DNA from 4 places in the Streptomyces sp. NPDC087906 genome. Region 3 is predicted to be linked to each of the others. Evidence: riboswitches for the same ligand, from Rfam matches in the RefSeq annotation. Region 3 holds a riboswitch; each other region holds the start of a gene.
The links. A riboswitch is a leader RNA that binds a small molecule or an ion and turns the genes downstream of it on or off. The one in region 3 is predicted to bind cyclic di-AMP.
Positions count from the first base shown of each region.

Region 1: linked by a shared signal. The riboswitch ahead of ACZ63I_RS04885 (transglycosylase family protein) and the one ahead of ACZ63I_RS27330 (C40 family peptidase) in region 3 are both predicted to bind cyclic di-AMP.
Region 2: linked by a shared signal. The riboswitch ahead of ACZ63I_RS07015 (LysM peptidoglycan-binding domain-containing protein) and the one ahead of ACZ63I_RS27330 (C40 family peptidase) in region 3 are both predicted to bind cyclic di-AMP.
Region 4: linked by a shared signal. The riboswitch ahead of ACZ63I_RS09930 (M23 family metallopeptidase) and the one ahead of ACZ63I_RS27330 (C40 family peptidase) in region 3 are both predicted to bind cyclic di-AMP.

Region 1 is NZ_JBVJLC010000001.1:1,103,665-1,106,828, forward strand. It holds gene ACZ63I_RS04880 (transglycosylase family protein) at 1-808, shown strand, start outside; cyclic di-AMP (ydaO/yuaA leader) riboswitch at 1,085-1,262, shown strand; gene ACZ63I_RS04885 (transglycosylase family protein) at 1,266-1,961, shown strand; gene eno (phosphopyruvate hydratase) at 2,249-3,164, shown strand, end outside.
Region 2 is NZ_JBVJLC010000002.1:376,828-379,991, reverse strand. It holds gene ACZ63I_RS07020 (DUF6221 family protein) at 57-455, opposite strand; cyclic di-AMP (ydaO/yuaA leader) riboswitch at 907-1,073, shown strand; gene ACZ63I_RS07015 (LysM peptidoglycan-binding domain-containing protein) at 1,076-1,933, shown strand; gene ACZ63I_RS07010 (hypothetical protein) at 1,942-2,151, opposite strand; gene ACZ63I_RS07005 (glycosyltransferase family 2 protein) at 2,446-3,164, shown strand, end outside.
Region 3 is NZ_JBVJLC010000011.1:68,766-71,929, forward strand. It holds gene ACZ63I_RS27325 (ATP-dependent Clp protease proteolytic subunit) at 69-713, shown strand; cyclic di-AMP (ydaO/yuaA leader) riboswitch at 1,043-1,213, shown strand; gene ACZ63I_RS27330 (C40 family peptidase) at 1,217-1,690, shown strand; gene ACZ63I_RS27335 (ATP-binding protein) at 1,859-2,290, opposite strand; gene ACZ63I_RS27340 (helix-turn-helix domain-containing protein) at 2,539-3,164, shown strand, end outside.
Region 4 is NZ_JBVJLC010000003.1:79,325-82,488, reverse strand. It holds gene ACZ63I_RS09935 (tyrosine-protein phosphatase) at 1-667, opposite strand, end outside; cyclic di-AMP (ydaO/yuaA leader) riboswitch at 1,046-1,203, shown strand; gene ACZ63I_RS09930 (M23 family metallopeptidase) at 1,207-2,100, shown strand; gene ACZ63I_RS09925 (SGNH/GDSL hydrolase family protein) at 2,252-3,076, shown strand; gene ACZ63I_RS09920 (STM4011 family radical SAM protein) at 3,023-3,164, opposite strand, start outside.

The DNA.
Region 1 (3,164 bases), on a different contig from region 3:
CGCAGACGCCACGACCTGGGACCACGTCGCCGAGTGCGAGAGCGGCGGCACGTGGAGCGCGGACCTCGGCAACGGCTACTACGGCGGGTTGCAGATGTCGCAGGAGACCTGGAACTCCTTCGGGGGCGACCAGTACGCCAGCCGGCCCGACCTCGCCAGCCGCGCCCAGCAGATCCAGGTGGCCGAGAAGGTCCTCGACGCGCAGGGCCCGCAGGCGTGGACGAGTTGCGCCGCGGTCTCCGGTCTCACGAAGAGCGCCGCCACGCCGGACGTCGACCCCGGCGCCGGGTCCGACCCGGCGGCCGAGGACGAAGCGCCGACCGGTGTGAGCAACGACAACGGCGGCGGCACGGTCGGCGGCGTGGTCGGCGGTGTGATCGACGGAGTGCTCGGCGTCGGCGACAGCGGCAGCGCGTCCCCGAAGGCCACGGACACGCCCGACCCTTCGGCGTCCGCCACGACCCCCTCCGGATCCCCTTCGGCGACCACACCCGCCCCTGACGCCTCCACGACCCCGTCCGGCAAGCCGTCCGGGACCCCCGCCAAGACGTCCAAGCACCGCGGCGCCGCGGCCCCCGAGACCACACAGCGGGGCAATTCGGTCGATAAGCGGGAAACCGGCCGTCACGCCTCGCGAGCTGACGAACCGGTACATGACGCGAAGGGCGACGGCATCTCCGTCGACCAGTACGCCGCCCCCGTGGACGCCACCCCGACGCTGATCGCCGACGCGCTGACACTGCCGGGCGGCTGGCAGCAGATCTACGCGGCGGACGCGGCGCTGGCCAGTGCGGATCTCGCTCAGTAACGCCTGGAACGAGGGCAGTTAGAGACCCTATGTCCACTTCTGTGCAAGTGAGACAAGGGTCTCTTTGCCGTAATTGGTGTGCTCTGCCCGCCGGGTTCGTCCCTTTCCGCTCCCACCTGCGAAAACACAACGGTGCCGCGGACCGGTACGGGCGATTTATCCGTGATGCTCTTCTTTGAACATCCGGGGCGGGCTGTGTTTACGTCTGACTCGCTCGCACCGCGGGCCCCGTCGACCGGCACGCCGAATCCTGCCGCCGGACGCCGGGAACAGTCGTCGCGTAAAGCGCCGTAGGCAGGAGCGGGGGACCCAAGGTAGGCGCCGGACCCGGCCGTCGAGAGACGGCCGCCGACCGGCTCGGGGTGTAGCCACATGCCGCGACGCGGCAGGTGGCCGGGCAACTCACTTGGCCCGAACCCGACAGCTCACCCCGCAGGCGTCGGTGAGGAGATGCTCCATGCTGCGTTCCAGCAATGCCAAGCACCGCCGCCCGTCCAAGGCCGTCCGCTACGCGACGCTCGCCGGAGTGACCGGTGCCGCCATCGCGGTGCCGCTGCTCGGTGCCACGTCCGCTTCGGCCGCCTCCACCTCGGAGTGGGACCAGGTCGCCTCGTGCGAGTCCGGCGGCAACTGGTCGATCAACACCGGCAACGGGTACTACGGCGGTCTGCAGTTCTCGTCGTCCACCTGGGCCGCGTACGGCGGCACCGCCTACGCCTCCAGCGCCGACCAGGCCTCCAAGTCGCAGCAGATAGCCGTCGCCGAGAAGGTCCTGGCCAGCCAGGGCAAGGGCGCGTGGCCGAGCTGCGGCGTCAACCTGTCCGGCGCTTCCAGCAGTTCGGACGCCGCCCAGCCGCAGGAGCAGGCTCCCCAGCAGCAGTCCCAGCCCAAGCGGCAGCAGTCGCAGTCGCAGCCCTCCGCGAAGCAGGAGTCGAGCCGCAGCGACGCGCAGCCCGCTTCGCGCGGCCAGAGCCGTCCCACCACGATCAAGAAGGGTGACGGCGAGTACAAGGTCAAGGGCGGCGACACCCTTTCGAAGATCGCCACCGCCCATCACGTCAAGGGCGGCTGGAAGAAGGTCTTCGACCTGAACAAGGACATCGTCAAGGACGCCGATGTGATCTACCCGGGCCAGCAGCTCCACCTGAGCTGACCCGACCGGTCCTCACCGACCACCCCGGTCCGGCGCGCTTCCCCCGTGCGTGCCGGGCCGGGGTTCCTTGTACGGGTCCCGGGTGCCGGGTGCGGGGCCCGGCGCGGGGCCCGGCGCGGGGTCCCGGTGAGGCGGCCGCCGGAATTGTCCGGCCTGCCGGGTATTCGGTCCTCATTTCGTCCCAGCGTGCGGGCACAGGCCGGCCCACGCCCCGCCGCCGGTTAGGCTCTTGCCGCAAGGCCAACGGGCCCTGCGCTCCAAGCGTCACATCCCAGAAGGAGATGCTCGTGCCGTCCATCGACGTCGTCGTAGCCCGGGAAATCCTTGACTCCCGAGGCAACCCCACGGTCGAGGTCGAGGTCGGCCTCGACGACGGCAGCACAGGCCGTGCTGCTGTCCCCTCCGGTGCCTCCACCGGTGCGTTCGAGGCCCTTGAGCTCCGCGACGGTGACCAGAACCGTTACCAGGGCAAGGGCGTCGAGAAGGCCGTCCTCGCCGTCATCGAGCAGATCGGCCCGGAGCTGGTCGGCTACGACGCCACCGAGCAGCGGCTGATCGACCAGGCGATGCTGGACCTGGACGCCACCCCCGACAAGTCGTCGCTCGGCGCCAACGCCATCCTGGGTGTCTCCCTCGCCGTGGCGCACGCCGCATCCGAGGCGTCCGACCTGCCGCTGTTCCGCTACCTCGGCGGCCCGAACGCGCACCTGCTGCCCGTCCCGATGATGAACATCCTGAACGGCGGGTCGCACGCCGACTCGAACGTGGACATCCAGGAGTTCATGATCGCCCCGATCGGCGCCGAGTCCTTCTCCGAGGCGCTGCGCTGGGGCGCCGAGGTCTACCACACCCTCAAGCGCGTCCTGAAGGACAAGGGCCTGGCGACCGGCCTCGGTGACGAGGGCGGCTTCGCGCCGAGCCTGGACTCCAACCGCGCCGCGCTCGACCTCATCCTCGAAGCGATCAAGGAAGCCGGCTATGTCGCAGGACGCGACATCGCGCTCGCGCTCGACGTCGCCGCCTCCGAGTTCTACAGCGAGGGCAAGTACAACTTCGAGGGCGAGTCCCGCTCGGCCGCCGAGATGACCGAGTACTACGAGGAGCTGGTCGCCTCGTACCCGCTCGTCTCCATCGAGGACCCGCTGTTCGAGGACGACTGGGCCGGCTGGAAGGTCCTCACCGACAAGCTGGGCTCCAAGGTCC
Region 2 (3,164 bases), on a different contig from region 3:
CGGAAATCACGGTCACGCGGCAGGGCCGCGAGCGGCGGTCCCGGCCGTCCGTCAGCTCAACCCGCGAACCGGGGGAGCCACTTCACCCGGTAGTCGGCGTGTCCCGCGTGCTCGGCCGCGATCTGCCGGACGACGAACCCCAGGCCGACCGCGCGCCCGGAGGGGAAATCGCGGGCGGGGCGGTCCACGTCCAACTCGGCGACCTCGGCGTACTCACCGAGGAGCACCCGGGTGGTCTCGATGCGGCGGAGGGTCTGCGCCGGGTCCTGGTGGGCGATGTGCCGGTCGTAGCCGTAGTCCTTCATGCTGAAGGCGATCGGGCCCGTCGTGCTGTGGACCTCGCCCGGCCGCTCCGGCGGGCAGCGCCACGTGTCGCCGCCACCGCCCCGCGCGATCTGCTCCTCCTCGTCCAGCCGGGCCCGGACGAAGGCGATCAGTGCGTCGTTCTCGTTCACGCGTCTTGCTCCTCGAAACGGCCCGTCCAGAGCTGTCAGTGGGCTTGGCGGGCTGGGACGGCCGTCAGGAAGGATACCCCCGCGCGGCAACGGCACTTGCCTCACCGGCGACCGCACGAACACCGCCCATATGGGCGATTTGACGGTATTAACCGTCACGTCCGTATAGCCACCGAAAAAGCAACTTGTCGCCCCCCGTTCCTCGTTGAAGCGCGCGGTTGCGCCATATCTCCGTGATGTGTGTCACGTAAGGACATGTCGGTCGGGAGAGCGGTCCGCTGCCATTTCCCTCGCACAGAAGGAAAGTTGAGTTCTCGAACGTCCTGCGGGTAACGGGATTGCCGCTCCTTCGCATTCCTGATTCGAGATGTTTCTGTAATGCGGGACTTGTTCCGGCCGACTGTTGTCGCTTACGTTCACGTCACTCCGGGTGGACCGCCTAATCCTGCCGCCGTCCGGAAAACCCAATCCCACTCACTTACGGCAGGAGCGGGGGAACCAAGGTAAGCCGCCGGTCCTCATCCAGGACCGGCTAGGGGTGAAGTCGCATTCAGGTGCGGCCGGACATCTCCAGTCCGAACCCGACAGCTCACCTCGTAGGCGACGGAGAGGAATTAGTCATGCCCAGGAAGCACCGTCGTCCCCGTACCGGCCGGCTCACCCGACGCCTTATCGCATTCGGTACGGGTGGTGCGGCGCTCACCATTCCGCTGGTGGCCGCCACCACCGCCACAGCGGCGCCGTCCGTACACAGCTCGGCCGTCGCATCGGCAGTGAAGTCGGCGCCCGCGTCCGTCGTGGCCGCCAAGAAGGCCGCTTCGAGGACGTACTCCGTGGTCCACGGCGACTCGCTCGCCAAGATCGCCCGCAGCCACTCGCTGAGCGGTGGCTGGAAGAAGCTCTACCAGGACAACCGGCAGGCCGTCGGCGACAACCCGTCGCTGATCCACCCCGGTCTCAAGCTGACCCTGGGCGGCAAGGCCGCGTCGAAGCCGGCCGCGACGACCGCCGCCAAGAGCGCGAGCAGGACCGCCGTCAAGGCCGCTCCGAAGGCCGAGGCCAAGCCGGCCGCGGCCGCCGCCGCCCCCTCGGCGTCCGGCAAGAGCGCCCAGGGCGGTACGAGCACCACCCCGATCGAGACGGCGGCGAAGTCGTACACCAACGACCTGGACGGCTGGATCAAGGAGTCGCTGGACATCATGGCCGCCCACGGCATCCCGGGCAGCTACGACGGCATCTACCGCAACATCATGCGGGAGTCGTCCGGCAACCCGGCGGCCATCAACAACTGGGACTCGAACGCCGCCGCGGGCACGCCGTCCAAGGGGCTGCTGCAGGTCATCGACCCGACGTTCCAGGCGTACCACGTGGACGGCACGTCCATGGACAGCTACGACCCGGTGGCCAACATCACCGCCGCGTGCAACTACGCGGCTGCCACCTACGGCTCGATCGACAACGTGAACGGTCCCTACTGACCGGACCTTCACCCACCCGACGGGCCCACTCCGGCCGGACGACGCACACGTCCGGCGGGGGTGGGTCCGTTCGGCATGCTGGGGATGCGGCGCGTCACGCAGGCGCCGACACGGCGCGCACCGGTGCGTCCGCTGCCCCGGCCGAGCCCGGCCATCGCGTAGCCGATGCTGCCGAAGGCGATCAGGGTGAGCAGCAGGGCGAGGGTCCAGAAGAGCATCGCCGGGCCTCCGGGTCTCGGAGCGGGGCGTGACTCCTGCCCGCGGTGGGACGCATCGGCAACGATGCGCAGAGTGCGATCCCTGCGGACGATAGCCCGTCGGGCCGTTTCTGAACAGGCGTCAAGTCGCCATCCGCCACGCCCTCCGGGCCCGGCGCAGACCCGACGTGCCGGCTCGGCCGAATGAACGGCGGGGAAACGGCATCCGTCGTGTCGAAGTCATATTTACGTACAACCTTCTAGGGTGTGGATGAATCTCACTCGGTGACCGCCGCTGTTGACGAGGGAGCCCGAATGCTGAAAGTGAGCATAGTGATTCCGGTTTACAACGCCGGAGAGCATCTGGACCGCTGCGCCGCATCACTGACCGGCCAGAGCCTCGGATCCGACGCCTACGAGATTCTCTACGTGAACGACGGGTCGACGGACGATTCGGCCGATCGGCTGCACCGGCTCGCCGCCCGCCACCCGCATGTGCGCGTCCACCATCAGGAGAACTCCGGCTGGCCCGGCAAACCCCGCAACGTCGGCGTGCGACTGGCCCGCGGCAAGTACGTGCAGTTCGTGGACCAGGACGACGAACTCGCCCCGGAGTCGCTGGAACGCCTGGTCAGACTGGGGGAGCGGAACGACTCGGACATCGTGCTCGGCAAGATGTACGGCACGATGACGGGACCGAGCAACGTGTTCAAGCGGACCGTCGAGCGCTGCACGGTCAAGGACGCGCCGCTGATCGAGAGTTTGACGCCGCACAAGATGTTCCGAAGATCCTTTCTGCTGGATCACGGCATCACATTCCCCGAAGGGCGCGTCCGGCTCGAAGACCAGCTCTTCATGGCGCGCGCGTACACCCGCGCGCGAACCGTCTCCATTCTCGGCGACTATCCGACCTACCGCTGGGTCCGCCGGGCGGACGGCGGCAACAGCAGCAGCGGCGCCACGACGGCCGACACGTATTACCGCCATCTGCGGCACGTTGTCGACGCCATCAAGGAGGGCACCGAACCGGGGGA
Region 3 (3,164 bases):
CTCCCCAGGGTACGCGTTGTACATCCTGTACATTTTTTACAGAGCGCCGCACGAGGAGAGCCATGCCCATGAACCGCCCTTCGGCCCGCTACGTCCTGCCCGAGTTCTCCGAGCGGACCAGCAACGGGACCCGCACGCTCGACCCGTACTCCAAGCTCTTCGAGGAGCGGATCATCTTCCTCGGCACCGCACTCGACGACACCTCGGCCAACGACGTGATCGCCCAGCTCCTGCATCTCGAATACGCGGCGCCGGACCGGGACATCTGCCTGTACATCAACTCGCCCGGCGGCTCGATCAGCGCCATGTCGGCCGTCTACGACACGCTGCAGATGATCACCTGCGACGTGGAGACCGCCTGCCTCGGCCAGGCGGTCTCCACCGCGGCCGTGCTGCTGGCAGCGGGCGCCCCCGGCAAGCGGATGGCGCTGCCGGGCGCCCGGGTCGTGCTCCAGCAGCCCGGCTTCGAGGAACCCGTCCAGGGCCAGCCGTCCGACCTGGCGATCCACGCCGAGGAGTTGCTGCGCCAGCGCGCCATGCTCGCCGGGATCCTCGTACGCCACACCGGCCAGGACGACGAGCGGGTGGCAGCCGACATCGAGCGGGACACGGTCTTCGACGCGGCCGGCGCCCAGGCGTACGGACTGGTCGACCACGTGGTCCGCAACCGCAAGGCGTCGCTGAGCGTTCCGGGACCCGCCCGCGGACGGTGATCCGCGCCACCCGTTCGGCCGCTCCGGCGGCGACACGCCCCGCACGTTCGGCGTAGGAGACCCGGCGGCGGGTTGACGGGCGCGAGTTGCGGGATGCGCCGGGGGTTTGCCCGGCGCGCCGCGCTCGCGTCGCAGGTCGGGCCCTCGGCGGCGGGGCGCGGGCGGTGGCTGGTCGTCACCTCGCGCACCGGATGGGTCAAAAGTGACGTATTTCACATATCACTATTTCAACTCGGAAAACGCCCCGTGCCGGGACACGATCCCTGGGTGACAGGTCGCAAGACCCCGCCACCACGGCGGGGCGGTCCGGGCGGACGCCGAGTCCTGCCGCCGTCCGGATGCCTGGTCGACACGAGTGGATCGGCAGGAGTGGAGGACCCGAGCAGTACGGGACGGCCCGGAAACGAGTCTCCCTCGGGGTGAAGCCGCCGCGGCGGCCGGGCAACTTCGCCAGCCCGAACCCGACAGGTCATCCTTCACAGGCGGCTGACGAAGGGTTGCGCATGACTGCGCAGACACATGTCCCGTCCTTGCTCTCGCGGGCCCGTACCGTCTCGGGTCTGACGCTCGTCGCCGTGGGCGGCATGCTCCTGGCGCCGGGTGCGGCCGCCGAGGCGCACGCGGCCACGCTGGCGACGAAGGCGCTGCAGATCGCCGCGTCGAAGAAGGGCGCGCCCTACCAGTGGGGCGCTTCGGGGCCTAGACGCTTCGACTGCTCGGGGCTGACGCTGTATTCGTACAAGAAGGCGGGGAAGAAGCTCCCGCGCACGACACAGCAGCAGTACAACAACACCAGGCATGTCTCGGCCGCCGGACGGCGCCAGGGCGACCTGGTGTTCTTCCATTCCGGGCGCAGGGTCTACCACGTGGGGATCTACGCGGGCAGCGGCAAGATCTGGCACTCCCCCAAGACGGGCGCCGTGGTGCGGCTGGAGCGGATCTGGTCCAAGAGCGTCTGGTACGGCCGGGTGCGCTGAGCCGGGCGGGTGCGCCGGGCCGGGCGGGTGCGCCGGGCCGGGCGGGTGCGCCGGGCCGAGAGGCGGGTGCTGAGCCGGACGGCGGGCGCTGGGCCGAACGGCGAGCACGGTACGCGCGGGGGGCACGGTACGCGCGGGGGCTGATCTACAGGCCTGGGTCCGCGGCGCTCAGGTCGGTACGACGACGGGCCACGGCAGGGCGATCCAGACCGTCTTGCCGCCCTCCGCCGTCGGGACGACACTCATCCGGCCGCCGCATTCGGCCGCGAGCCAGCGGATGATGACCATGCCGCGGCCGTTGTCCTGCTGGACCGCTGCCGGTAGCCGCTGCGGCCAGCGGGGATGGCTGTCCGTGACGCCGATCCGCAGTTGCTCGTGCCGTTCGAGGCGGATGTCCACCGTGAAGGTGGGTGACTGGCCGAAGGTGTGCTGGACGGCGTTGGTCGCCAGCTCCGAGACGATCAGGCGGACCGTTTCAGCGGTTTCCGCCCCGCCGGGCAGGCCCCATTCGGCGAGGATGTCGGCGACGTATCTGCGAGCGGCCGGCACCGAGACCGGATCACTCGGCAGGGTGACGGATGCTTCTTGATGGTCTGCCATGGCGAGGCTGTCCCTTTCCCGCCGGATCCGATATCCGGCACAGAACGGTTGACTGCGCGGAGGGCTCCGGATCCGTCCTCCGCGTCAGAGTGCCACTCATCGTGCCCCTGCCCCGACCAATCCACCGAGATATGCATATATCTGTCGCTCGAAGCGGTGAACTCTGCGACGCGAGAGCGTATTTGGGCGGCCGAAAGATACCTTCTCCGCGATATGGCCGAAACGGGGGCGGAGAAGGGGAGTTGATCATGCGCAACGGTCCTGCGGTGCGCCGCCGCAGACTCGGCGAGGAGTTACGCAGACTGCGCCGCGAGGCCGGTCTCACCAGCGACGAGACCGCGCGGCTGCTCGGCTGGCACCAGTCGAAGGTGAGCCGGATCGAGACGGGCGTCAGCGGCGTGAAGGACGCGGATCTGCCCAGGCTGCTGGACGCGTTGGGGGTCACCGACAGCCGACTGCGTTCCCTGCTCGGCACCTTGGCGGGCGCTGCGGGCGGCGGCCAGGGGTGGTGGCAGGCGTACGGCGGGGTGATCCCGCCCCGGTACCGGGACTTCATCAGCCTGGAGTCGCAGGCCCGCACGGCGCGCACGCTGGAGACATCGGTGGTGCCGGGGCTGCTGCAGACGCCCGGTTACGCCCGAGCGGTCACCCGGGCGGCGCTGGACGGCCCGCCGGCCACGACGGTCGACTCGCTGGTGGAGGTGCGGCTCGCCCGCCAGGAGGTGCTGCGCGCGCCGGATCCGCTGGCGCTGCACGCGGTGCTGGACGAGGCGGTGCTGCGGCGCGAGGTGGGCGGGCCCGGGGTGATGCGCGAGCAGTTGTGGACCTTGCGGAAACTCGCCGAGCTGCCCCACATCCGGCTCCAGGTGCTGCC
Region 4 (3,164 bases), on a different contig from region 3:
ACAGCGGACTGAGCAGCTCCATCACCTCGGCGGAGCGCCCGGTGGGCGAGGTGTCGTCGCGGTGCACCAGATACCGCCTGCGCGGGTCGTTGGACTTGAGGTAGTCCTCCTCGATCGCGTCCCTGCCGACCCCGAGGGCCAGCAGGGTCACTGCCATCGTCACCCCGGCCCTGTCCTTGCCCGCCGCGCAGTGCAGCAGCGCGGGCAGGTCGTCGTCGGCCAGGGCGTGCAGGACACGGCTCAGCTCGGGGGCGCGGTCGACGGGCATCGACCGGTACGAGCCGGTCATCCGCTCGGCCGCCCTGTCCTCCGAGAGGATCGCCTTGAGCTGGTCGAGATCGCCCTGCCGGACCATCCGCCAGAACTGCGCGCCGTCGGCCGGGTCGCTGAGCGGGATGTTCACGTTCCGCACGCCGGGCAGGTCGATGTCGGGGCCGTCCAGCTTGAGGTCGGCGGAGTTGCGGAAGTCGAAGACCGTGCGCAGCCCGAGCGAGGCCAGGAACGCGGCGTCGGCGGGGGCGGCCGACGCGAGATGGCCGCTGCGGAACAGCTTGCCGTGCCGCACCCACCGTCCGTCCGTCGTCGGCAGCCCGCCGACGTCGCGGAAATTGCGTACTCCGGTCAGCTCGGGCTCTGTCGACGGGACGGGTGGTAGCTGCTGTGTCACGGAAGCTCCTCCAGATCTGGCGCCGCCCCCAGGGACGGCGATGTCGGCTTCCGACTTTATGGCATCGGTTATGACGTGACCTGCCCGTACCGGCTGTCCGTATTGAGCATATTGACCCAACGCGCCCCGGATGTGGGGGAAATGGGTGTCCGGCTGGTGAGCAGGATCATATCGGTGACGGTCCGTGGCGGAGAACAGAAATGGAATTCCATGGTCCGGGGGAATTCGAAGATCCGGAATCCACGCAGGGTGACCGTCGCTCCGAGGTGGTGCCCGAGCACCCGCCGGCGAATTCACCGAACGGCTTGTTACCGCCGACCCCGCTCGCTTACCGTCACCGTCAATCCGGGCGGAACGCCGAATCCTGCCGCCACCCGGAATTCCCATCCACCCACGTGTGGCAGGAGCGGGGGACCCAGGTAGAACGCCGATTCCGGATGTCCGGACGGCTTGGGGTGAAGTCGCGCGACAAGCGCGGCAGGGCAGCTCCGGCCCTAACCCGACAGCTCACCTCGCAGGCGCAGGAGAGGAAATTCGCCATGCCCGGAAAGGGTAAGCACCGCCGTCCCAAGTCCCGTTCACTCGCCCGCGGATTCGCCGCCGCAGGTGCCGGCGGTGCCGCGCTCGCGATGCCGTTCATCGGCGCCACCGGCGCCCACGCGGCCGAGCACGCCGCACCCACCGCCGCACCGGTGAAGGCCGCTTCGGCGAAGGCCGCGTCAGCCAAGGCCGCATCGGTGAAGGCCGCTCCGGCGAAGGCGGCCACGACGTACTCCGTGGTCCCCGGGGACTATCTGTCCAAGATCGCGGCCAGGGAGCAGGTGAGCGGTGGCTGGCACAAGCTGTACGACGACAACCGCTCGGTCATCGGCTCCGACCCGTCCCTGATCAGGCCCGGTACGAAGCTGACCATCGGCGCGAAGGCACCGGCGGCGGCGGCCCCCGCGGCCCCGAGCGCCTCGGCGAAGACCACCGCGGCCACCGCCACCACCGCGACCCCCGCTGCCGCCACGAAGCAGACCGACGGCGGCTACACCCTGCCGGTCGACGGCGCGCCCATCGGTACGCCGTACCACCAGAACGGCGCCATGTGGTCCAGCGGCTACCACACCGGCACCGACTTCGTGGTGCCCACCGGCACCACGGTCAAGGCCGTCGCCGCCGGTACCGTCGTCACGGCGGGCTGGGGCGGCTCGTACGGCAACCAGGTCGTCATCCGGCACAGCGACGGCGACTACTCGCAGTACGGCCACCTGTCCGCCCTCACGGTCTCCGCAGGGCAGACCGTCACCGAAGGGCAGCAGATCGGCGTCTCCGGCGCGACCGGCAATGTGACAGGTCCGCACCTGCACTTCGAGATCAGGACCGGCCCCGACTACGGCTCGGACATCGACCCGCTGGCCTACCTCCGCGAGCACGGCGTCACCGTCTGAGCCGCGCCACCGGAATAGCGCCGCCGTCCGCTTCACCGCGGGCGGCGGCTATTCCGGCTTTTGCAGAACTTGACCGGTGGCGTTTCTCACCACCCGTCAACCCCTCCTTACGGTCGCGTAGGTCACATCCGTAAGAGGAGCATATGGAGACGTGGCAAACGATTCGAGATCAAGAAGACATGACGTCATCGGGTCGTACACGGCGATCGGTGACAGTTTCACCGAAGGTGTAGGAGATCCGGGGCCCGACGGCCGGTACATCGGCTGGGCGGACCGGCTCGCGATCCTGCTCGCCGACCAATTGCCGGTGTGCCACGCACCCGTGGACACGGCGCACGGCGATTTCCGGTACGCCAATCTCGCCGTACGGGGCAGACTCCTCGACCAGATCGTCGCCGAACAGATTCCGCGCGCGAAACAACTCGCCCCGGATCTCGTGACGTTCTGTGCCGGCGGCAACGACATCATCCGGCCCGGCACCGACCCCGACGATGTCGCCGAACGGCTCGAACGCGCCGTGGCCGACCTCGCGGGCGCGGTGCCCACCGTCATGATCACCACCGGGTTCGACACCCGGGGCGTGCCCGTCCTGCGCCATCTGCGCGGCAAGATCGCCACCTACACCGCCCATGTACGGGCCATCGCCGACCGCTACGACTGCCCCGTCCTCGACCTCTGGTCGCTCAGGTCCGTGCAGGACAGGCGCGCCTGGGACGCCGACCGGCTGCATCTGTCCCCCGAGGGCCACACCCGGGTCGCGCTGCGCGCCGCGCAGGTGCTCGGCCTCGACATACCGGCCGACCCGGACCAGCTCTGGCCGCCGCAGGCGCCACGCGGCGCCTTCGAGGTGCGGCGCGACGACATCAACTGGGCCAGGGAACATCTGGTGCCCTGGATCGGCAGGCGGCTGCGCGGCGAGTCGTCAGGGGACCATGTCGCCGCGAAGCGGCCCGACCTGCTCCCGCTGGACCACTGAGAGCGCGCCCGGGGGAGAGCCGGGCCGGCCGATCGCCGCGGGGATCCGCTCCAGCACGCCGCCGGCGAACACGTCGTACAGCGGCAGT